DNA from 4 places in the Rahnella sp. RFA10(1/100) genome. Region 4 is predicted to be linked to each of the others. Evidence: predicted binding sites of a transcription regulator. Region 4 holds the regulator's gene; each other region holds the start of a gene.
The links. Region 4 encodes Fur, which represses iron uptake genes when iron is present. Its sites were predicted from a motif close to ATAATAATGAGAACNACTATCAA; they were not measured.

Region 1: a site for Fur is predicted at 3,916-3,938, ahead of sodA (superoxide dismutase [Mn]). Genes of this name have one in related genera too.
Region 2: a site for Fur is predicted at 4,300-4,322, ahead of exbB (tol-pal system-associated acyl-CoA thioesterase). Genes of this name have one in related genera too.
Region 3: a site for Fur is predicted at 2,794-2,816, ahead of ETV65_RS15490 (siderophore-interacting protein). Genes of this name have one in related genera too.

The regions. Positions count from the first base shown of each region.
Region 1 covers NZ_SEWR01000005.1:260,198-266,022, reverse strand. Annotated here, with positions in the region: gene ETV65_RS16845 (YibL family ribosome-associated protein) at 1-160, shown strand, start outside; gene yiiM (6-hydroxyaminopurine reductase) at 225-896, opposite strand; gene ETV65_RS16835 (methyl-accepting chemotaxis protein) at 1,003-2,949, opposite strand; gene sodA (superoxide dismutase [Mn]) at 3,217-3,837, opposite strand; gene ETV65_RS24945 (hypothetical protein) at 4,437-4,610, opposite strand; gene ETV65_RS16825 (ATP-binding protein) at 4,752-4,964, opposite strand; gene fdhD (formate dehydrogenase accessory sulfurtransferase FdhD) at 5,015-5,825, opposite strand, start outside.
Region 2 covers NZ_SEWR01000006.1:252,416-258,240, reverse strand. Annotated here, with positions in the region: gene ETV65_RS18450 (MFS transporter) at 1-641, opposite strand, end outside; gene garD (galactarate dehydratase) at 1,192-2,763, shown strand; gene exbD (TonB system transport protein ExbD) at 2,835-3,269, opposite strand; gene exbB (tol-pal system-associated acyl-CoA thioesterase) at 3,279-4,205, opposite strand; gene ETV65_RS18430 (TRAP transporter substrate-binding protein) at 4,728-5,705, shown strand; gene ETV65_RS18425 (TRAP transporter small permease) at 5,762-5,825, shown strand, end outside.
Region 3 covers NZ_SEWR01000004.1:475,069-480,893, reverse strand. Annotated here, with positions in the region: gene dctP (TRAP transporter substrate-binding protein DctP) at 1-56, opposite strand, end outside; gene ETV65_RS15495 (TonB-dependent receptor) at 205-2,625, opposite strand; gene ETV65_RS15490 (siderophore-interacting protein) at 2,995-3,807, shown strand; gene ETV65_RS15485 (PadR family transcriptional regulator) at 3,810-4,292, shown strand; gene map (type I methionyl aminopeptidase) at 4,350-5,150, opposite strand; gene ETV65_RS15475 (ParD-like family protein) at 5,143-5,397, opposite strand; gene ETV65_RS15470 (hypothetical protein) at 5,556-5,825, shown strand, end outside.
Region 4 covers NZ_SEWR01000001.1:1,376,166-1,381,990, reverse strand. Annotated here, with positions in the region: gene glnS (glutamine--tRNA ligase) at 1-113, shown strand, start outside; gene ETV65_RS06345 (OprD family outer membrane porin) at 598-2,010, shown strand; gene chiQ (ChiQ/YbfN family lipoprotein) at 2,024-2,359, shown strand; gene fur (ferric iron uptake transcriptional regulator) at 2,492-2,947, opposite strand; gene fldA (flavodoxin FldA) at 3,259-3,786, opposite strand; gene ETV65_RS06325 (methyl-accepting chemotaxis protein) at 4,208-5,825, shown strand, end outside.

The sequences.
Region 1 (5,825 bases), on a different contig from region 4:
GGAAAAGCTGTTCAGCCGTGAAATCACCAAGAAAGAACAGGCTGATATGGGCACGCTGAAGAAAACCGTACGCGGTATCGTGGTGGTTCACCCGATGACGGCGCTGGGCCGCGAAATGGGCCTGAAAGCGGTGACCGGTTTTTCTAAGAAAGAATTCTAAACTCATACTCCCGGGGGTGAAGTTTTGCCCTGCTCCTCCCCCTGCGAAGGGGAGGGCGTTAACATTACTTCCCAAACAATCGTCGTCCAAAATCTTCGATCTTGCGGTTTACCAGCCGCATTTGCATGGTTTTACTCCAGCTGGCGGAGATCCCTGCGGCAGACATCAGACGGCGATACTGTTCCTCATCAAATGGCATGTTGAAGGCGATAGAAATCGCTTCTGCAACAGACACCTCGCTGTTGCGCGTCAGCAATTCCAGCGGCCGGTCGCCGCTGACATTTCCGGTACTGACGACCCGATATAACCAGCCACAACGTCCGCTTTGTTGTAACAACGGCGACAGGTTTTTGCAGTCGAGAAAATGATTCAGCTTGTAGCAGGGCGCGCGCGGCTGGGTGACCTGAATCAGCGCGTCGCCCCAGCGGAAAATATCGCCGATAAACACGTTATCTTCGGTCATGCCCAGCGTTGAAAGATTTTCGCCAAACGCAGGGGGATGAAAGCGGTCTTCTTCTTCGGGAAATTGCTGGCGCAGCCAGGCGTAATGTTCGCGGGGGAAATGGCACAGCGCGCGGTCAGCGCCACCGTGATAAGCCTTTTCGGCTTGCTGATCATTTTCCAGCCCGAGCGGCGTTAAAGCGATGCTGCCATCAACCTGACGTTTGGCAATCGCACTGGATGAAAAATCGGGATAATGTTCGATGGTACCGATATATACGTCGGGATAATGCATAAGCTCTCCGCTGCTGAAAGGTCACTTGCTCAAGCATAACCTGCATTCGACAGCGGGAGTAGAAGGAATACCTGCACACAAACGGGTGCGCAGGTTAAATCGTTAATCAGAACGTTTCCCAGTTATCCTGACTGGTTTTGCTTTGTGCCGGCAGTGCCAGAGTCGGACGGCGCAGCGCGGCGGATGCTGGCGCATCCAGTCTGTCGCCATTATCAGCCAGACGGAATACCGAGACTGCCTGGGTCAGCGTCGCGGCCTGATCTTCGAGTGAATCAGCGGCGGCGGAAGACTGCTCAACCAGCGCGGCATTCTGCTGTGTCGTGCTGTCCATTTCGACAATCGCCTGCGAAATCTGACTGATGCCACGGCTTTGTTCGTCAGAAGCAGAGGCGATTTCACCCATAATATCGCGCACATGCGAGACCGATTTTACGATGTCCTGCATGGTTCGTCCGGTGTTTTCCACCAGCTTCGCACCGGTATTCACCCGCTCAACGGATTCGGCAATCAGTCCTTCAATTTCTTTCGCTGCCTGCGCACTGCGCTGTGCCAGTGTGCGGACTTCCGAGGCGACGACGGAGAATCCGCGCCCCTGTTCACCGGCCCGGGCGGCTTCAACGGCGGCGTTCAGCGCCAGAATATTGGTCTGGAACGCGATGCCGTTGATGACGGAGGTAATTTCAGCAATACGTTTTGAGCTGCCGGAAATCTGCTGCATGGTGTCGACCACCTGGCCGACCTGTTTGCCACCGAGCGTCGCGGTACCTGAAGCTTCGCTGGCCAGTTTGCTGGCGTGATGGGCGTTATCAGCGTTCTGTTTCACCGTTGCGCTCAGTTCTTCCATGCTGGCGGCGGTTTCTTCGACGGCCGCAGCCTGCTGTTCGGTGCGTGAGGAAAGATCGGTATTCCCGGCAGCGATTTCCGCCGCCGCGTGAGATACCTGTGAAACACCGGAGCGGATTTCATAAATCATGGTGCTGAGGTTCTGGCTCATTGCGGATACCGCGTTCATCAGCATGCCCAGTTCATCGCGACGTGTGGTCGGATGCGCCACAGTCAGGTCACCCTGCGCAATCGCCTCTGCTGTTTTCAGCGTATCACGCAGCGGCTGGGCAATCTGGCGGGTGATTCGCCATGCAATGATAATCCCGACCAGCAGTACGATCAGTGTAATCACCATCATGATGTTCTGCGCATCACGTATGTCTTTATGCGTGTTAATCAGTTCATTTTTAAAGATTTTCGCTACCAGAGCGTTCATCTCTGCGGCTTTTACTGACAGCAATTGTGAATTTCTTTGTTCATCTTCATAAGCCGGCATGAACGCCTGAACGTGATTTTTATAGGTTGCCAGTGCACTCATCAGCGGGGCAAGTGTGGCCTGCTGATCCGGCAACAATAATGCGTTGAGTTTTTTAGCATTCGCTTGCGTATCATCAATTGACTTCAACAGCTTGGCTTCAGTTTCTTTATTAATGTTCAGCAACAGGCCGCGCACGTTATAACGCACACTGATCAATTTCTGAATCACTTCAGCCAGTGAAAGCCGAATGGAAGGATCGGCATCTTCTACGCGTAACTGATCCTGTAAACGCGTCACCACGGCTTCCGTCTCGGAAAGATTCCAGCTGGCCCGCACCGCATCTTTGCGATCGACGGCTTCTTTGAATGCGGCCTGCGCCTGCTGGTACTCATGGATTTTCACCGGCACCTGATCGAGATTTGTTTGACTGGCGGTATCCCAGTCCAGCTTGTCTTTCGACTGGGTTATCAGTTGCGACAGTGCGTCAATGTTGTCCTGGTTTTGTTTGAGATACACCGGATTGTAATTGAGCTGATAAAGCGTACGGCTGAGGCGGGCATCATTGAGTAATGCATTCATCTGATTACTGAAATCGACTTTTTCCGCACGCTGACTGATGTCGTTAAATTTAATCATTCCCGCAGTGGTAATGACGGCCGCGATCAAAAGCACCAGGCCGAAACCCAGACCCAGTTTGGTGCCGACCTTAAGATTGTTCATCCACTGCGAAAGACCCGATCCGTTACTCATAATCATTCTCCGTCAAACATCCCTTTTAAATAGACATGCGGTTTTGTGACGCCTTTGTGAACAATCTATCGGTAGGCTTTTTCATAAACTTTATAGGATGTGTGGCGTATTTTTGATTAATGCGAGCGGGGTCTAATAATGGTGGGAAACAGAAGAATAATTCGCTGTGAAACAGTGAGCATGCGTACAAATTCAGGACATAAAAAAGCGGGTCACAGACCCGCCATTGGCTAAGACATCTTGCCCGTGCTGGGCGGCAGTGCGAAATTACTTCGCTTCAGCCAGACGTTTTGCAGCTTCGTCCCAGTTTACAACAGCCCAGAAGGCTTTGATGTAATCAGGGCGTTTGTTCTGATATTTCAGGTAGTAAGCGTGTTCCCAGACATCCAGACCCAGCAGCGGGTAACCGGAAGCGCCGGAAATGGCTTCGCCCATCAGCGGGCTGTCCTGGTTAGCTGTAGAAACGACGGCCAGTTTGCCATCTTTCAGTACCAGCCATGCCCAACCTGAACCGAAACGGGTTGCCGCTGCTTTCTCGAAAGTTTCTTTGAAAGCGTCAACGCTGCCGAAATCGCGTTCGATGGCAGATTTCAGTTCGCCTTGCAGTGTGGTGCCGGTTTTCAGGCCTTTCCAGAACAGGCTGTGGTTAGCGTGGCCACCTGCGTTGTTACGCAGAACGACTTTCTTGTCTGCAGGAACCTGATCCAGCTTGGTGATCAGTTCTTCAACCGGCAGTGCAGCCAGTTCCGGCAGGCTTTCCAGCGCAGCGTTAGCGTTGTTAACGTAAGTCTGGTGATGTTTAGTGTGATGGATTTCCATCGTTTCTTTGTCGAAATGCGGTTCGAGTGCGTCGTATGCGTAAGGCAGTGATGGCAGTGAATAACTCATGTTCATCGTCTCCGTAGTGTAGGGCGGCACCGTCATTGTGAGCACCGCGTAATCAGTCGGATCATTATAGTTAATTAAATGATATTGAAAATGATTATCTCTGTCCCCGCCAGCGGATAGATACGCGTAAGCGCCTGTTATTCGGGGCTTAGAACCAGATAACCGCAAACAATCCTAAATTGTCTAAAGGCACGCGGTGCTTAAAGGGGCTTTTAGCTGTTCTTGATGAAATAGCGATAACTGAAGTCATCTAAGAGTTCTGTTTCCGGATTTCTGCGCTTCCCATTTACGACGCGCAGTACGGATATCCAGATTTAATCCATATAGCTCAAGAGTAACACATGCTCTGTGACAGTTTTCCGTGCTGGCGAGCGGAGACACTTCAATTTCACCTGTCAGGTAATTTGCCACGAAGTAATCATCAAAATGATATTCGAGATCATCAGGGTTGAGCAGTGCGGGATCATATCGGTTACCTTTTTCACTCTGACAGCGGTCACAGCAGGGATAAAGATTTTGCCAGTGGAAAGCCAGTTCCGGAAAGGCGTGGCGTTCCTTGGGCTTAAAATGTTCGATGGTCTGGCGGCTTTCAGCACCGGTCAGTCCGTCGCAAAATGCACAATGTTGAAGGCTTGCGTCGAATAACTTTTGGCGGACATTTTCATAGCATTTGGTTGAATACCAGCGGAAACGTTTTCGACATCAAACTGTTCCTTCACTTCAAAAATCTCTTCCAGAATCAAGGAATGCTTTTGCAGATTGATGGTATTCATAAATAATTTCTGAATAGCTTGAATCAGAATAACCAAGGCTGTCACCGCCTTGAGCCAGAAACTTATACCCGCTATATGAACCGTTTTGATGGTCAAACATGTAATGAACACGGTTGTCTTTTGTCGCCAGCCGCGAATTAATTAAAGACATGTCTCCATTGCTTCATCAAATACCGCCGCCAGCGCATACAGCAGAGTACTTTTCCCGCAGCCGTTCGGGCCGGTGAAGATATGGATCTCTGCCTTTTCAGCATCAGCTTCTGCGCTTTTAATCGGTGGGAAATCCAAATGCGTATTCTCGAATACGCCCACATCCCTGAGAGTTATGCTTTCCAGTCGGTACGGCTGCCGCATTTGATTTCCTTATTATTCTGATGGATAACTGTTCAAATTCTGCGCTGAGTTTACCTCAGCCGCTGCGGATGCGTATACACCGTTGCCCGTCCCGGTTTGCTGAAACCGACCAGCGTCAGATTGCATTTTTCGGCGACGTCGACCGCGAGCGTGGTGGCGGCGGAGACGGCGAACAGAATTTCGATGCCGCACATGGCGGCTTTTTGCACCATTTCATAACTGGCGCGGCTTGATACCAGCGCGGCACCGGATTTCCAGTCGCTCTGTCTGGCACGGATACCCAGCATTTTATCCAGCGCCACGTGACGGCCCACATCTTCGCATCCACCCAGTAGCTGACCTTCCGGCGTGATCCAGGCAGCGGCGTGGGTGCAACCGGTAAGCTGGCCGATTTCCTGTACGGATTTCAGTTGATGCAGCGCATTATCCAGATTCGCCAGCTCAAACGTTTGGGTAAACGGCAGTGGCGCGAGCGGGCGGAACAGATCGTCTAACTGTTCGATGCCGCAGACTCCGCAACCGGTGCGGCCCGCCATAGCCCGGCGGCGTTCTTTCAGCCCGGCAAAACGGCGGCTCGACAGTTCGATATTAACTTCTATACCGTGGCAGTTTGGCGTCACCTCCATCCCGTAAATCTCACCGGTGGATTCAATAATCCCTTCTGACAATGAAAAGCCCAGCGCAAAGGCTTGTAAATCTTTTGGCGACGCCATCATCACCACATGTGAAATGCCGTTATAGACCAGAGCGACGGGCACTTCCTGAGCAATCCAGTCATCTTCAGGTTCATTGAGATGTGTGCGTTGCATCACCGGTTTTTGGCTCGCTCCGATGATCTGAGTCACTTTTTTGTCATCTTTT
Region 2 (5,825 bases), on a different contig from region 4:
TTAGAAATATGCGGATGTTCCGGCGGGTTGTGAATGAATGTGATCCACACCAGTGTCAGCACAAAACCAATCACACCCATGACGATGAAAACATGTTCCCAGCCCCAGGCGTAGGTCAGCCAGCCCAGCAACGGTGAGAACAGTGCCAGGGAGAAATACTGGGCGGAGTTAAAAATTGCGGAAGCCGTGCCGCGTTCAGTGGTCGGAAACCAGGCTGCCACGATACGGGCATTTGCCGGAAAAGACGGCGCTTCTGAAAAGCCGAGCATGAAGCGCAGCATGAACAGTGTCAGTGCACCGTAAGCCAGCGGAAACCAGCCCACAAACCCCTGAAACAGGGTGAACAGCGACCAGAAGAACAAACTGTAGGTATACACTCTTTTGGAGCCAAATCTGTCCAGCAGCCAGCCGCCGGGTAATTGCATAATCAGGTAAGCCCAGCCGAATGCTGCAAAGATTTGTCCCATGTCGGCAGCATCCAGACCCAGCTCACGCGCGACCTCAGTACCCGCGATAGAAAGCGTTGCGCGGTCAGCGTAATTGACCGCCGTGATTAAAAAGATAATCAGCAAAATATAGTAACGTATGTGCGTACGTACCTTACTTTGCACGACTGTCCTGGACTGAGATTCAATGTTCATGGTGACCCTCATTATCATAATGCGAAAAATTTCAGGGAAATTACCGTTATCGAAATAACGTTTTGCATTCACCTGTGGTTATTCGCCGTACAGTTTCTTCATTCGAAACAGGCAACAAACGTTTTATTTATGATCGCCTGACATTTACCTGTATTACTTTCAACATCACCTTCAGAGGGCCAATACAGTATAAAAAAGAGGTTCCAAAATAACATTGTGCATTCGCCCAAGAATACCCCCGCTGATTGTGACTATTCTTTTGCATACACACATCGGTGTGGGAGGAGACTCACAGATTGTGCAAAGGCGATAACCGCGCCAACAAAAGGGTGATTAGCATCACATTGATTCTGTCACCTGCCACACAGAATGACATCCAACAGGCAAAAAGCTGGTCAGTTGCACAATGAGGTTCCCTGAAGACTGCCTTATAATGGATTCCATATCCTGTATTACCCGAGTATGTTTACAAGAGTCTTATTGAGCGTCAACTTCAGAGAATTAACCGGGATATATTATTCCGGGATGTTTAATAAACGCGGAGACAGTTATGTCACGTAATAAAGATAAAGAACACGCTACCGAAGCGCTTTTTATTAAAGTTCATGAAAGCGATAACGTAGCAATTATTGTGAATGACAACGGCTTAAAGGCCGGCACCCGATTTGCTAATGGTCTGGAATTAATTGAGCATATTCCGCAAGGCCATAAAGTGGCACTAGAGCCGATTGCCAAAGGCGGCGATATTATCCGTTACGGAGAAGTCATTGGTTATGCAGTACGGGATATTGCGCAGGGCGGATGGATCGACGAATCACTGGTTGAATTACCGGTCGCGCCTGAACTCGACAGCCTGCCGCTGGCCACCCGTGTACCGCCGGAACTGCCACCGCTGGAAGGTTATACCTTTGAAGGTTACCGTAATGCCGACGGCAGCGTCGGCACCAAAAACCTGCTCGGTATAACCACCAGCGTGCATTGTGTGGCGGGCGTGGTGGATTACGTGGTCAAAATCATCGAGCGTGATTTACTGCCGAAATTCCCCAATGTCGATGGCGTCGTGGCGCTGAACCATCTCTACGGTTGCGGCGTGGCAATTAACGCCCCCGCGGCGGTGGTGCCGATCCGCACTATCCACAATCTGGCGCTGAACCCGAACTTTGGCGGCGAAGTGATGGTGGTCGGTCTGGGCTGTGAAAAGCTGCAACCCGAGCGCCTGCTGGAAGGTACCCCGGACGTGCAGGCGATTTCCCTCGACGACACGCATATCGTCCGTTTGCAGGATGAACAGCATGTCGGTTTCCAGTCGATGGTGGACGATATCCTGACCGTCGCACAATTTCATCTGGAACGTCTGAACCGCCGTCAGCGCGAAACCTGCCCGGCTTCAGATCTGGTGGTGGGCACGCAGTGTGGCGGCAGTGATGCTTTCTCAGGCGTAACCGCCAACCCGGCGGTAGGTTATGCATCAGACCTTCTGGTGCGCTGCGGCGCAACGGTGATGTTCTCGGAAGTGACAGAAGTACGCGACGCCATCCATTTGCTGACGCCTCGCGCTGCGGACGTCGACGTGGGTAAGCGTCTGCTGGAAGAAATGGCCTGGTACGATAATTATTTGTCGATGGGCCAGACTGACCGCAGCGCTAATCCGTCTCCGGGCAACAAAAAAGGGGGGCTGGCTAATGTGGTTGAAAAAGCGCTGGGCTCCATTGCTAAATCCGGTACCAGTGCGATTTCTGAAGTGTTGTCACCCGGACAGCGTCCGACCAAAAAAGGCCTGATTTACGCCGCCACACCTGCCAGTGATTTTGTCTGCGGAACCCAGCAGTTGGCTTCGGGGATTACCGTTCAGGTATTCACTACCGGACGCGGTACGCCATACGGTCTGCTCGCCGTGCCTGTGATTAAAATGGCCACACGCACCACACTGGCAAACCGCTGGCATGACCTGATGGACATCAACGCCGGGACAATCGCAACGGGTGATGCCACTATTGAGGATGTGGGCTGGGAACTGTTCCATTTCATTCTGGACATCGCCAGCGGGCGCAAGAAAACCTGGTCAGATACCTGGGGCATCCACAATGCACTGGCGGTGTTTAACCCCGCCCCCGTGACCTGAGTCACCGATCCTCCGATAAACCAAAGGCCAGCAAATGCTGGCCTTTTGATGTTTCTGCACTGAAGAAAAACCTACTGCGCCGCTGCGGCACCGGCTTGTTCTGCACCGACCAGCCCGACTTTCAGATAACCGGCTTTACGCAGGTTATCCATCACACTCATCAGCGTTTCGTAATCCACACTCTTATCCGCACGGAAGAAAATCGTACTCTGTTTATTGCCCTGAGTACGCTCATCCAGCATGGCGGTCAGATTACTGCTGTTGACCGGTGTATCACCGAGAAACAGTTGCTTATCAGCTTTTACCGACAGGAAAATCGGTTTCTCCGGACGCGGCTGTTGTTTTGCCGTCGAAGCCGGTAAATCTACCCGCACATCTACGGTAGCCAGCGGCGCTGCCACCATGAAAATGATCAGCAATACCAGCATGACGTCGATAAAAGGCGTGACGTTGATGTCATGCATTTCACCACTTTCGTCGATATCATCGTTTAACCGAATAGCCATAATCTGTTCTTACCCTACACGTAACTGACCTGTCTGACCGCGTGGCGTATTGCTTTTGCTGGCAGCCAGATCCAAATCACGGCCCTGTAACAGGATTATCTGCGCCGCCACATCGCCGACCTGATGACGATAAGAGGTGATAGTACGGGCGAAAATATTGTAGATCACCACCGCAGGGATGGCCGCAATCAGGCCCACAGCCGTCGCCAGTAAGGCTTCGGCAATACCCGGTGCCACGACCGCCAGATTGGTGGTCTGCGTCTGTGCGATACCGATGAAACTGTTCATGATGCCCCATACAGTACCGAACAGGCCGACGAACGGAGAGATTGCCCCGATGGTCGCCAGAATACCATTGCCACGGCCCATGTGGCGGCCGGCAGCGCTGACGCGGCGCTCAAGGCGGAAACCCGTCCGCTCCTTAATACCGTTGTTGTCAGTTGATCCTGCAGAGAGTTCAAGCTCGTTTTGGGCATCACGGATCATCTGCGCGCTGATGCTGCTGGCGGCAAAACTTTCAGCCTGCTCGGCAGCTTCATCCAGCGTACGAACAGAAGACAACGCGTCAAATTCACGGCGCATACGGCGTTTGCCGGTGAAGACGTCTGCCCCCTTGCTGAATAACAACGCCCAGGTGACCACAGAAGCCAGCAACAGACCGATCATGACGGTTTTCACCACCACATCAGCATGATGGTACATGCCCATAACAGACAAATCGGTTGGAATGACAGGTGCGGTATCCGTTGGTGCGGGTTGCATCACCGGAGCCGCCGTTGCGTCACGGGTTGCCGGTGCTGGGGTATCCGCCGTTGCAGGTTGAGTTGCAGCAGAACTGACGGCTTGTCCAGCCGGCGTCGCCGGTGCCGCCATCGCGTTGCCACTCAGGCCAGCAACCAACATTAACGACATCAGTAATGAGGTCGCCTCTTTCATCTTATTGCGAGCCGTTTTCACGCGTCGCCTCCAGCCAGAATCAGTATGTAGAAAGAATGAATAACGTCGGATGATATCAAAAAAAAACACCTAATTGATAGTCGTTCTCATTATTATTTACATTATCCCGCCTGGCGACCTGCGTGTCATTGACTGATCACAAGGTTTTTCCTTTTTGCACAAAGGATGAACAATTTAATCTCCGTCACATTTTCCGGAAGAATTACACCATTAATCAATCATCTGACGCTTATTAACCAAGTCAAAACAACGTTTTAAATATTAAGCAACGGCTTTTTATATTTGTTATAAGTTTGTGATAACGCTCAAATACCGCGCAACAAAAAATAAGGTAATGTGCTTCTACTGGGGAAGACCACACACCGGCACCCTATGTATCCTTTTAATTTACAAGCTTATTTAGTCATTTTTAACATGGACAGGTTGCACCCCCCGGGTACACCGTGTTCGACGCTTGCTCTCATTTATCTTTCCCTTACTGAGTACCCTGGAGACAAACTGATGAAAATGCAAAAAGCACTTCTCAGCCTTTGCCTGAGTTCCGCGACCCTCTTATTTACCCATGGCGTGGCAGCACAAACGCTCAAAGCCGCTGATGTACATCCGCAAGGCTATCCCAACGTAGTCGCTGTCCAGCACATGGGCGAAAAACTGCAAAAGCAAACGGACGGACGCCTCGAGATTAAAACGTTCCCGGGTGGCGTACTGGGTGATGAAAAGCAGGAAATTGAACAGGCACAGCTTGGTGCGCTGGATATTATCCGTGTGTCAATGACACCGGTTGCCTCGATTTTGCCGGAAATTAATGTTTTCACCCTGCCCTACATTTTCCGCGACGAAAATCATATGCATAAAGTACTCGACGGTCAGATCGGTAAAGAGATCGGCGATAAGATCACTAACAACCCGAATTCACGGCTGGTCTTTCTTGGATGGATGGATGGCGGAACACGTAACCTGATCACCAAACAACCGGTGGTGAAACCGGAAGATTTGCATGGCATGAAAATCCGCGTACAGGGCAGCCCTATTGCACTGGCAACGCTGAAAGCGATGGGCGCAAATCCGGTGGCGATGGGTGTCAGTGAAGTGTTCAGCGGTATGCAGACCGGCGTCATCGACGGCACTGAAAACAACCCGCCCACTTTTGTCGCCCATAATTACCTGCCGGTTGTGAAAAACTACACCTACAGCCGCCATTTCATCATCCCTGAACTGTTCCTGTATTCAAAAGTGAAATGGGACAAGCTGAAACCGGAAGACCAGCAGTTAATCCTCAAACTGGCAAAAGAGGCGCAGGATGAACAACGCGAACTGTGGAAAACCTATAACGAGAAAGCCCTCGCCACCATGAAAGCAGGCGGCGTGAAATTCTATGAAATTGACCCTGCAACCTACGTCAAAGCCACACAATCCGTGCGCGATGAATTCGGTAAAGATCATCAGGATCTGATGCAGCAAATCGCTGACGTGAAGTAAACCCTGACACTGGCAGTCTGCGGACTGCCTCTTTCTGATCATTCACCGGGGGATTTATGGTTTCGAGTTATCACACCCTGATGGACATTCTTTACCGCTGCGCGATGTGGCTGGCGGGTA
Region 3 (5,825 bases), on a different contig from region 4:
GCCGGTAACAAGAGTAAAGCGAGGGCAAGTGCCAGAGGTTTTCTGATTAAGTCCATGTAATCTCACATTTCGGTTGGGTAAAACCAGAGTTTATCTGCTGAACCCCAATGTGGACGTGCGTGAAAACAGGTTATTTGCGTAAAATTAAAAAAGCGTCATGTTTGCACATGACGCTCTTGATTTTGCCCGGTTGAGTATTATCGGTTAGAAATCGACGTTCACACCCAGCTGGAAGCTGCGCCCCGGCATCACGGCCAGCGCTTTATTGTATTCATCCTGATTAGTGGTTTCGGTCAGCGTACGGCTGCTCAGGTAATCCCAGTATTTGCGATCGGTGATGTTGTAAACACCGCCGCTGAGCTTGACGTTCTTCGCGACTTTCCAGTAGGCCGTTGCATCCACCATACCGTAACCCGGCACATTCATGTATTCGGTGGTGGAGCCGGTGATTGGCGTACCGGCATTGGTATAGCTCTGTCGGCTGGTCGCTTCGGCTTTTTTGCCTTTCACGAAGGTTGCCGTCAGGGCGGTTCCGTAGACGCCGGATGGCGCATCCCATGCCACGCCTGCCACAAATTTCATTGGCGGTACGCTGTCGAGATCCACGTATTTGTCACCGTCGTAGCTGGATTTCGATTCACCCTTGGCATAACCCAGTGCGAAGGTGGTGCTCAGGCCATCAACGCGGCTAAACCAGGTGCCGTAGTTAATTTTGGTACTCAGATCGCCACCGTAGATAAACGCTTCATCGCGGTTTTCTGCCTGATAAATTGTATAGATATTGGATGGCACGTTGGTGAACATACCCGGGCTGCCCGCGCGGGTGTAACGGGTATTAGCAATGAAGTTTTTGTAGGTGTTATAGAAGAGGGAAGTCCTGAAGGTCACGCCTTCCGTGGCTTCACCTTTCATACCCCATTCAAAGTTATTGCTGGTTTCGGTTTTCAGGTTAGTGTTACCGATCAGTGCATACTGACCACGTCCTGCATAGTTAGAACCGAGGTTCCAGGAACCGTAAAGCTGGCTGGCATCCGGGAACTGCGCGCCGCGCTGGTACTGCAGATAAGTCATCAGTTTAGGGGTGATGTCATAGGTGAAGGCCAGCGATGGCAGAGCCTGCGTATCGGAGTTGGCTTTACCGTACAGGGTGGAAACCTGATCTTCAGAAACGATGCTGTTAGACAAGTCTGACAGATTTTGTGCCTTGGTATTCTGATATGCGACACGCACCGCAGGCACTACAGAGAAGTTATGGCCGCCGAGGTCAAACTTAACGGTGTCTTGCAGGAAGCCGCCGAGGATATACGTCCGGCTGTTGGCTTCCGGTTGCATGATGGTCGTGAAAGCACTTTGGTCCGGGCTTTCGCGGAACGGACGTTCGGTGTTGGACACGCGACCGTTGATACCGGCACTTAACTCATGGCGACCCAGCGTTTTCAGCCAGCTGGTTTCTGCGCCGTAGGTGTTTACGTCGTAGTTCGAGTAGACATTCATCATCTGCTTGCTTTCGTTTGGCAGATAAGTGTTGTCGTGCGCCTGAGTATATTGGTAATAGACTTTCGAGACGATGGCATCCACGTAATCGTTGAACGGCGTCCATTCGTCTTTCAGGCTTGCACCCCAGCGGCGGGTGTTACTTTGCTGCTGTGCGGTGCCAAGAATCGCGCTGCCCGCGTTGTTCCAGGTATCGTAATGGGTGTGGTTTACTTTTTCGTAGTAATCAAGGGTGCCGGTGACTTTATGGGCGTCATTAGGCTGCCAGATTACCGACGTCATGATGGCGTCAGAGTGCCAGTTGGCCGGATACGCATCCAGCGTTCCGCTGTTGTTGCTGGTTTCCTGACCGTCGCGGCGGCTGATGGCGATCAGGCCACGCAGGGTTTCGTCACCGGCGGCAGCGGTGATGCCGTTGTGCCAGGAACGGTCTGAGGAATCATAATCAGACTGGTAACCGAAATAAGTTTCCTTGCCCGGACGCAGGTAATCGTCGGCAGATTTTGGCAGGAAAGAAACGGCACCACCGATGGAGGTGTTGGCACGGTCGGCTGATGTGGCACCGGATTCAATATCCACCTGACCATAAATATACGGGTCAATGTAATCACGGCCAATACCAAAGGTATTCAGCCCCGCACGACTGACGTAGCTGCGCCCGGTGGCGCTTGGCTGCGGAATACCGTCGACATCAATGCCTACGCGGTTGCTTTCCAGGCCGCGAATGTTATAGCCGGTATAACCGCTACGGTCAAAACCGCTTTTGCCGTTGCCGGAGCCGCCACTCGCGCCGGTCGCGGTGATCAGCGGCTCATAACGCATAATAGTCCCGAAATCATTACCGCCTTTGCGCTGCATTTCGGCTGCTGTGAGGGTGGTTTTCGAACCCGGTTTTTTATCCGGCATCGTTTCGGTGACCGTCATGACTTCTTCATTGTTCTGCGCCAGATCCTGAGCTGTACGCACCGCCGGTTTTTTTTTGATGGCTTCAGAAGATTGCGTATTGTTTGCGGTGAGATCGGTATTGTCTTTCACGGCTTCCGCTGCATTTACATGAAATGTGGTGGTGAGAATCGTCCCCATGAAAATGACGTTTTTCACTAAACCCTGCTGTGTAAAGGATGTGAACATTTGTTTTTGTCCTGCACTAATTTTTAGAGTTCTGCTCGCATTTACTGCCTTTCGACAAAACAGACGCACTGGTCATCTGCATTCAATTCTTCCCTGAAAAAGCCATTATCCTTATAAAGTATGGGCTTACCTGGCGTCAACGCCCACCCTGGCTTTTTGAGAATGATAATGATACTGATAATTGTTATCAACAAAATGATATAAAAAAATGCATTCCTTAACAAAATTTATCCCGTCTGTTCTCAGGGAGAGATAAAGGCGAGGTGAAAAATACAGGGAAAAGAAGACAGCGCATTACACTTTATGGGGTTGAATAAAATATAACTAAGATATATCTTTCAACAAAACTTACGCATAAGAGAGAAACTGATGGCACAACATCGCACTGAAACCCCTGCCACAAACTTGCCGCTCCGTGTCAAAAATGATCTGGTTTTCCGTCATATCACGGTCAAACAGAGTGAAAGCCTATCAGGCTGTTTTAAAAGGATTATTTTAAGCGGTGACGCGCTGAAAGGTTTTACGTCAGGCGGTTTTGATGACCATATCAAATTGTTTTTTCCGGCAAATCCGGGGGATGTGATTACGCCACCGGCAGTGACCGAAGAAGGCATTGTATGGGGTGAAGGAGCACGCCCGCTGAACCGCGAATATACGCCGCTGCACTTTGATGCTCAGAGCAACGAACTGACACTGGATTTCTATATTCACGACGGTGGTGTCGCCAGCGAATGGGCGGCCGGCGCAAAGCCGGGCGATAAACTGATCATTGGCGGACCGCGTGGTTCACTGATTATTCCTGCCGGTTACAAATGGCAGCTCTATATCTGCGACGAAACCGGTCTTCCGGCGGTGAAACGCCGTCTGCGCGAACTGAAACAGGCCGGTTCAGATGCCAATATCACCGTGCTGGCGAAAGTGAGAGATGTGAGTTGTGTCAGCTACTTAGATGAAGAAAATGATGTCAGCATCGACTGGATTATCAGCGATACGCACGGCGGTTATCAGGAAGAGGATGCGGTCGTGAAGAAGGTGAAAAGCCTGCTTCTGCCGGAAAGTGATTACTACATCTGGGCGACCGGTGAAGGCAAATTCGCGAAAGGGCTGAATGACTATTTCGTTGAAACCTGCGGACTCGATCCAAACTTCGTGCGTTGTGTGGCTTATTGGCATAATAAGTAACGATGATGAATCATAAACACCGCCGTGAAAGAATGTTCGAAACGGGTGACATCCGTCTGCTGATGCTGCATTTTTTGCAGCAGCGTTGCGCCCATGGTTATGAGCTGATCAAAGCCATTGAAGAATTATCTAAAGGTGAATACACGCCGAGTGCCAGTATCATTTATCCGAATCTGACATTTTTAGAAGAACAGGGGCTGATTTCAGCCAGCCAGGAAGAGGGCGGGAAGAAGCAATATTCGATCACACCGGAAGGTGCGCAGTCACTGGCCGGGCAGGAAGAACTGCTCGGCTCAGTGACAGAGAAACTGCATTCACTGGCGATTTTGTCAAACAATCGCAGTATTCCGGAAATGCAGCGTGCGATAAATAATATCCGCATGGCGCTTAATCTGCGGCTGGCGAAAGGCCCGATCGAACAGGAAACCTTGTATAAAATCACGGATGCATTAGATCGTGCGACCAAAGAAATTGAGCGCAGTTAAGCCGCACCTCAGAAAGTATAAAGCCTTCCGGTCGGAGGCTTTATACTTTCAGGATAGTCACATCTCTTCAGGCCACGGCGTTAAGATCTCGTAACCTGTTTTCGTTACCGCAACCATATGTTCCCACTGTGCGGATAACGAGTGGTCTTTGGTGACCACGGTCCAGCCATCGGGCATGACTTTATTTTGTTTTTTACCGGCATTCAGCATCGGTTCGATGGTAAATAACATCCCTTCCTGTAAAACCAGTCCGCGGCCTTGCTCGCCGTAATGCAGCACTTGCGGATCTTCGTGATAACCCATACCGATGCCGTGTCCGCAATACTCTTCCACGATGGAAAAGCCTTCGCGTCTGGCGACAGCGGCAATCGCATAACCCACATCGCCAAGCGTTGCACCCGGACGCACCACTTCAATGCCCGCCATCATCGCTTCAAACGTGGTATCTACCAGACGGCGGGCCAGAATACCCGGCTCGCCCGCGTAATACATGCGGCTGGTGTCGCCGTACCAGCCGTCTTTGATAAGCGCCACGTCGATGTTGACGATATCGCCTTTTTTCAGCGCTTTATCAGAAGGAATGCCATGACAAATGACGTGATTGACGGAGGTACAGGTGGTTTTCTGATAGCCGTGATAACCGATATTGGCCGGGATCGCCTGCAATTCATTGACGATAAAATCGTGGCAGATGCGATCCAGTTCATTGGTGGTGACACCCGGTACAACGTAGGGTGTGATCATATGCAATACTCGTGCTGCCAGTTTGCCGGCAATACGGGCTTTATCGAGGCCTTCCGGCGTTTTGACCATGCGGTTATTATTGACGAAATACCGGCTATCTAAACCATTATTCATTGCTTGCCTTCCTGTGTGTGGCGCCCACGTTTAACAACGTGCGGATACTGCCTGCATTTTCATCCGATTCCACGCTACACCGCACCAGCAATTGCGAAATTTCGCTGTGCGTCATGTCGGGGTGCGTTTCCATCAGCATGCCAATTTTCATCCAGTGCTCGGCCTGTGCGTTCATCGAACGCGTATAAGCCATGCTGGCAATACGCAAATTCTCGTGCATCAGTTCTGAAATCTTAATGATACCCATGGGTTGCCTCAGCAGTATACGAATCATATATATTTTATATACTACGCATGAAATAGATGAAACTCAACCGGCACGTTTCATGACACCTTTGGGACATTGGCGTATATTGTGGTGACTTTTCAATCTCTTATCTGAAATTTTTACTCTAAAAGGTTCACATGAAATCTACAAGTAAGTTACTTATCGGCCTTGTTTGTGTCATGGCGCTTTCTGGCTGCGCGCGTACCGAGCCGGTATCCACGCCGCATACCACGCTGGTAACACATAATTCAGCAAGTCAGATCAGGACCGCTATTATCGACGCAGGACAAAAACGTGGCTGGATAATGACGGATGGCGCACCGGGCGTAATTAACGGTCATCTGAATAACCGTGAGCACAAAGCCGATATCCGTATTACCTATAACACCAGCGGCTACACCATTAAT
Region 4 (5,825 bases):
TCGAGCGTGAAGGTTATTTCTGCGCTGACAGTCGCTACTCCGGCGCGGAACATCTGGTATTTAACCGTACCGTGGGCCTGCGTGATACATGGGAAAGTAAACCGGTCGCATAAAAGTCATCGCGATAAGGGTTTAAAAACGCAGCTCAGGCTGCGTTTTTTTATGTCCGGGTTTTATTTTGCTGCTGCAAAAAATTGGTTTTCGTCGCGAATTAATGTGTTCCCGATGTATGATTTTTAAACGCTCATTTTCAGTACTTTCTGTGGCTGAAACGTTTTAACTTTTCCTCAGTAAAACTTAGTGACTTGTTTATTCTCTCTATTTAAATAATCTGTCGGTCTGATCCTGCCTTAAGACATGTAGTTACATTTTTTCATCTTTATGTGCACTTTGTCATACTTCGATGATCAATGATTAATTACCCATTGATAATTCGCGTCGCGAAAAATACTCTTAATGTTGATTTAACCGGTTACGTCTCTGACGGCCGATTTTGATACCCGTTTGGGTTTTGCACGAAATTTTTAGTCAAAATGAGGAATCTCTATGCACAAGCACCTTAACAGGGGCAGGGGATCGGCTTACCTGAAACCTGCCATGTATTCTCTCGCCGGCACTTTACTGAGTGGCGGAATGATGTTTTCACACGAGGCCAGCGCGGCCGGTTTTATCGATGATTCCACACTGACCGGTGGCGTGTATTACTGGCAGCGTGAACGTGACCGCAAAGATTTGAACAAAACCAAAGAAGAAACCCGTCCGGATGGCTCAAAAGTCACCGTCAATAATTCCGACTACAACAAATACGCGACTAACCTTTCACACTCCACTGCTAACCTGAATCTCGATTTTTCCTCTGGTTATGCCTGGGACATGTTCGGTATCGACGTTGCGGCCTTCACCGCCATTGAATTAGCCGAAGCCAGTGACAGCACTCATCCAAACGAAATTGCATTCTCTTCTAAAAACCACGCTTATGACGAGGATTACTCAGGTGATAAAGGCGGGGTCAGTCTCTACAAAGCGGCCGGTAAATTTAAATATGGCGGATTCTGGGGACATGCGGGCTATATTCAGCCCACAGGGCAGACGTTGATCGCACCGCACTGGAGCTTCATGCCGGGGACTTATCGCGGTGCGGAAGCCGGGTATAAACATGATTTCGGTGATCCGGGTGAACTGAGTTTCTCCTATATGTGGGCCGACGAATATAAATCGCCCTGGCATCTGGAAATGGATGATTTCCGCCAGAATGATAAGAAAACCGGCGTTTCTTATATTCACTCACTCGGTGCGAAATATGACTTTAAAAATGACTTCGTGCTGGAAGGCGCGTTTGGTCAGGCTGAAAGTTATGTCGATCAGTACTTTGGCAAAGCCTCGTACAAAATAGATTTGCTGGGCAATCCGCTGACTACCAGCTATCAGTTCTATGGGGCAGAAGATCGTATCAGCGACAAAAATGATCCAAACAGTTTGTATGATGGTCTGGCCTGGTTGCAGGCGTTAACTTTCGGCTATACCACGGGTCAGTTCAACTGGCGTCTGGAAGGGACGATGGTGAAAGCGGAAGGGAACCAGGGTTACTTCCTGCAACGTATGACGCCGACGTATTCCTCTTCAAACGGCCGTCTTGATGTGTGGTGGGACAACCGTTCGGACTTCAACGCTAACGGTGAAAAAGCAGTATATGCAGGCGTGTTGTATGACCTGGCAAAATGGGATTTACCGGGCTTAGCCGTCGGTGGCTCCTATGTTTATGCATGGGATGCCAGGCCGAGCACTAACGCGGCTTACGACCAGAGTCAGCGCCTGAAAGAAAGCGCCTGGAGTCTGGATGCGCTGTACACCATTCAGGAAGGCCGTGCGAAAGGGACATTGTTCAAACTGCATTACACCCAGTATGACAATCATTCGGATATTCCAAGCTGGGGCGGCGGATACGGCAATATTTTCCAGGATGAAAAAGACGTGAAATTCATTGTTATCGCTCCATTCACTATTTTCTGAGGTCGCTATGTCGATGAATAAATTATTGATGACCGTGGTATCCGCTGTTCTGCTGGCGGGTTGTGCGCCGACAGCCGATCAGGCTGAAATATCCAAAACGCGTGAGGCTTACAGCGCCTGTATTAATACGGCGGAAGGCAATCCGGATAAACTGGCATCCTGTCAGGCGGTGCTGAATGTACTGAAACAGGAAAAAGCCCACCAAAAATTTGCGGAACAGGAAACGGTTCGCGTGGTGGATTACCAGCAGTGTCTTACGGCACGCAAAACCGGTAATGGTCAGGCGTATGCCGCAGATTGCGGAAAGATATGGCAGGAAATCCGGGCCAATAACGCTCCGAAACCGTAAAACGAATCGCAGAAATCAAACCCCGGCGTGCCGGGGTTTTTTTAGGGTTGCTGAAATCCAGACATAAAAAAACCGCTTTTCAGCGGTTAATGAATTCACAGCCTGTCGGCAACGGGGTTGCCACATGCCATATTAGTGCGCAGGTTTATCGTTGTGCAAAGACTCATCTTCGCGGCAATCACCTGCTTCACAATGACCATAGAGATACAGACTATGGTTGGTCAGTTTGATGCCGTGTTTCTTAGCAATCTCACGCTGACGGCCTTCAATATACTCATCACGAAATTCGATTACACGTCCGCAATCCAGGCAGATGAGGTGATCGTGGTGATGCTGCTGAGTCAGTTCGAATACGGACTTGCCGCCTTCGAAATTATGACGGGTAACGATACCGGCGTCGTCGAACTGGTTCAGAACGCGGTAAACCGTTGCCAGGCCAATTTCTTCACCCATATCAATTAATTGCTTGTAAAGATCTTCCGCACTAACGTGATGACCTTCCGGCGCTTGCAGCACTTCCAGGATTTTGAGGCGCGGAAGCGTGACTTTTAAGCCAGCTTTCTTCAGTGCGGTGTTGTTGTCAGTCATGCGGATTCAGTCCTGTTACTATGTGCTAATCAAGTTGAGGCATGCAGCCTGTGGCATCGGCGGCACAAATTATTCGTTTAGTCTCTTCGTTTACGCAAGTGTGCCAATTGTCGTCAACGATAGCCTGTTAATAAAGATCACAATTTGCCGGTCACATTGGTAATGCAACGACTTGATCGATAGAAAAAACAGAGGAACTCAGTGTACCTTGATACGACCGAAAGTTACAATTTTGTAGCAGTTAAATTGTTAATTTCAGTAATAGTTTGGCCCTTCAATTGTAGAATAAATCCTCAGGGCCAACAGGGTTTTTAGCCAATAATTTCAGAAAGGCTGAGTTCTTCTGTGATCTGTTTCACCCAGGCATCAACACGTTCACTGGTCAGTTCCGGCTGGCGATCTTCGTCAATTGCCAGTCCTATGAAATGCTTATCATCAGCCAGGCCTTTAGAGGCTTCAAAGTGATACCCTTCGGTAGGCCAGTGTCCGACAATCACTGCGCCGCGTGGCTCAATGATATCGCGCACGGTGCCCAGTGCATCGCAAAAATATTCGGCATAGTCTTCCTGGTCACCACAGCCAAACAGTGCAACCAGCTTACCTTCGAAATCTATCTCTTCCAGCGTTGGGAAAAAGTCGTCCCAGTCACACTGCGCTTCACCGTAATACCAGGTTGGAATACCGATAAGCAAAATATCGAATTTTTCCAGATCCTCTTTGCTGCTCTTCGCAATGTCATGCACCTCTGCAACATCTTTACCCAACTGTTTCTGGATCATTTTTGCGATGTTTTCGGTGTTACCTGTATCGGATCCAAAGAAGATACCTACAACGGCCATAAGATTACCTAACCTCTTGTTCTCAATGAAGTGCTCTGCAACGCAGGCAATAATAATGCAGATGATAGCAAACTCGTGCGGCGGAGAATATGCTTCTGCTCGCCTTCTTAGCTGGGAAATAAGTTTATCGGGCAATATTTTTAAGTGTTATCGCCTTTGTGTGCTTTCACGCAGGGTGCGTTAACCTCAGGCTGAATAAGGTCAAACGCAAATTGAAGAAATAAGTCGTCACAATACTAAATTTCGAGAATATTCCGCCGATAGATGATGCGAGAGCAATCTCAACATAATAAAGAAATCGATGCCCGGAGAGGTGTTCAAACATGTCCTGGGGCACTTGCCTGCTGGTTACCTGTCTTGATTCTCCGCATCCCCCTCAATCCTCAGGCCAGAAACAGTCATGTTTCGAGAGAGGCATATCGTGCAGTTTTTAAAAAATATTACCATCAGGGCCGCTTTGTTAACAATTCTTGGCATTTTTTGTGTCATGTGGGCGGGTGTTTCCCTATACACCGTTACCTCCCTTGACACACTGACCCAAAATACCAAAAACAGTACCGAGCTGGTCAATAATATGGCGCTGATCAATAAAGGAAATGATCAGTATTTCCGTACCGTAACTCGCCTTACGCGTGCCGTCGCACAGCTTCAGGCCGATCCGTCAAAAGGTCCGGAAATTTTTGATACCGCCAAACAATCCCTCACCGGGCTGACCCAGGCACTGGCTAATTTTAAAACGGCGCCGCATCCGGGGCTGGAAGATGTTGCCGTGCAGGAACTGATCACCAATTGGGAAAATCTGATTACCCAGGGCGTCACGCCAATGTTCGACGCAGCCTTCAGTAAGAACACGGAGTTATATAACCAGTTAGCCAACACTACCGTACCTGCACTGAGCCGCAGTTTTGGTGTCTCGATGGACAAAGTCGGCGGTCAGATCGCGGTAGATTTTGATGCATCGCAACGGCAGTCTGCCCATCTGACCTCATTCAGCAAAGTGATTCTGCTGACGGCCTTTGGTATCGGGCTGGTGATCTTATTACTGACTGACCGTTATCTGGTCATGGCGCTGGTGAAACCCTTGGATAAAATCCGTGATCACTTCGCGGTGATCGCCAGCGGCGATCTGACGCTTTATCTGGATGAGTTCGGTAAAAACTGCGCCGGTAAGCTGATTCCGTTACTGAACCTGATGCAGTCTAGCCTGGTGAATACCGTTCAGACCATCCGCAACTGCACCAATCACATCTATCAGGGCGCGTCAGAAATTTCAGCCGGAAACAATGATTTATCTTCCCGTACGGAAGAGCAGGCATCTGCACTGGAAGAAACCGCTGCCAGCATGGAAGAACTGACTGCGACGGTTAAGCACAATGCTGATAACGCTCATCATGCCAGCCAGCTGGTTATGGAAGCTTCTACCACTGCGCAGAAAGGTGGCAACATCGTGGCGGATGTGGTCAGCACCATGAAAGATATCTCCGGCAGTTCGAAGAAAATTGCTGAAATCACTTCCGTGATTAACAGCATCGCTTTCCAGACCAACATTCTGGCGCTGAATGCCGCAGTAGAAGCAGCACGTGCAGGCGAGCAGGGGCGTGGTTTTGCAGTGGTTGCCAGCGAGGTGCGCAGCCTGGCACAACGCAGTGCGCAGGCTGCAAAAGAAATCGAACAGCTCATCAGCGAATCGGTTTCCCGCGTCGACAGCGGCTCGAAACTGGTTGAAAACGCCGGTCAGACAATGAATGAAGTGGTGCGCTCAATTACGCATGTCACCGACATCATGGCGGAAATTGCGTCTGCGTCTGACGAACAAAGTAAAGGAATCAGTCAGGTAGCGGTAGCGGTCACAGAAATGGACAGCGTTACACAACAGAACGCCGCACTGGTAGAACAGGCGTCACAGGCCGCAGTATCGCTGGAAGAACAGGCTTCGTTGCTCAACAACGCCGTCGCAACGTTCAAACTGAAAGACAGCGTCACGAATGTGGGTTCACGTCCGGCGAAGTCGATTTCAGCACCCTTGTTGCGTCCTGATA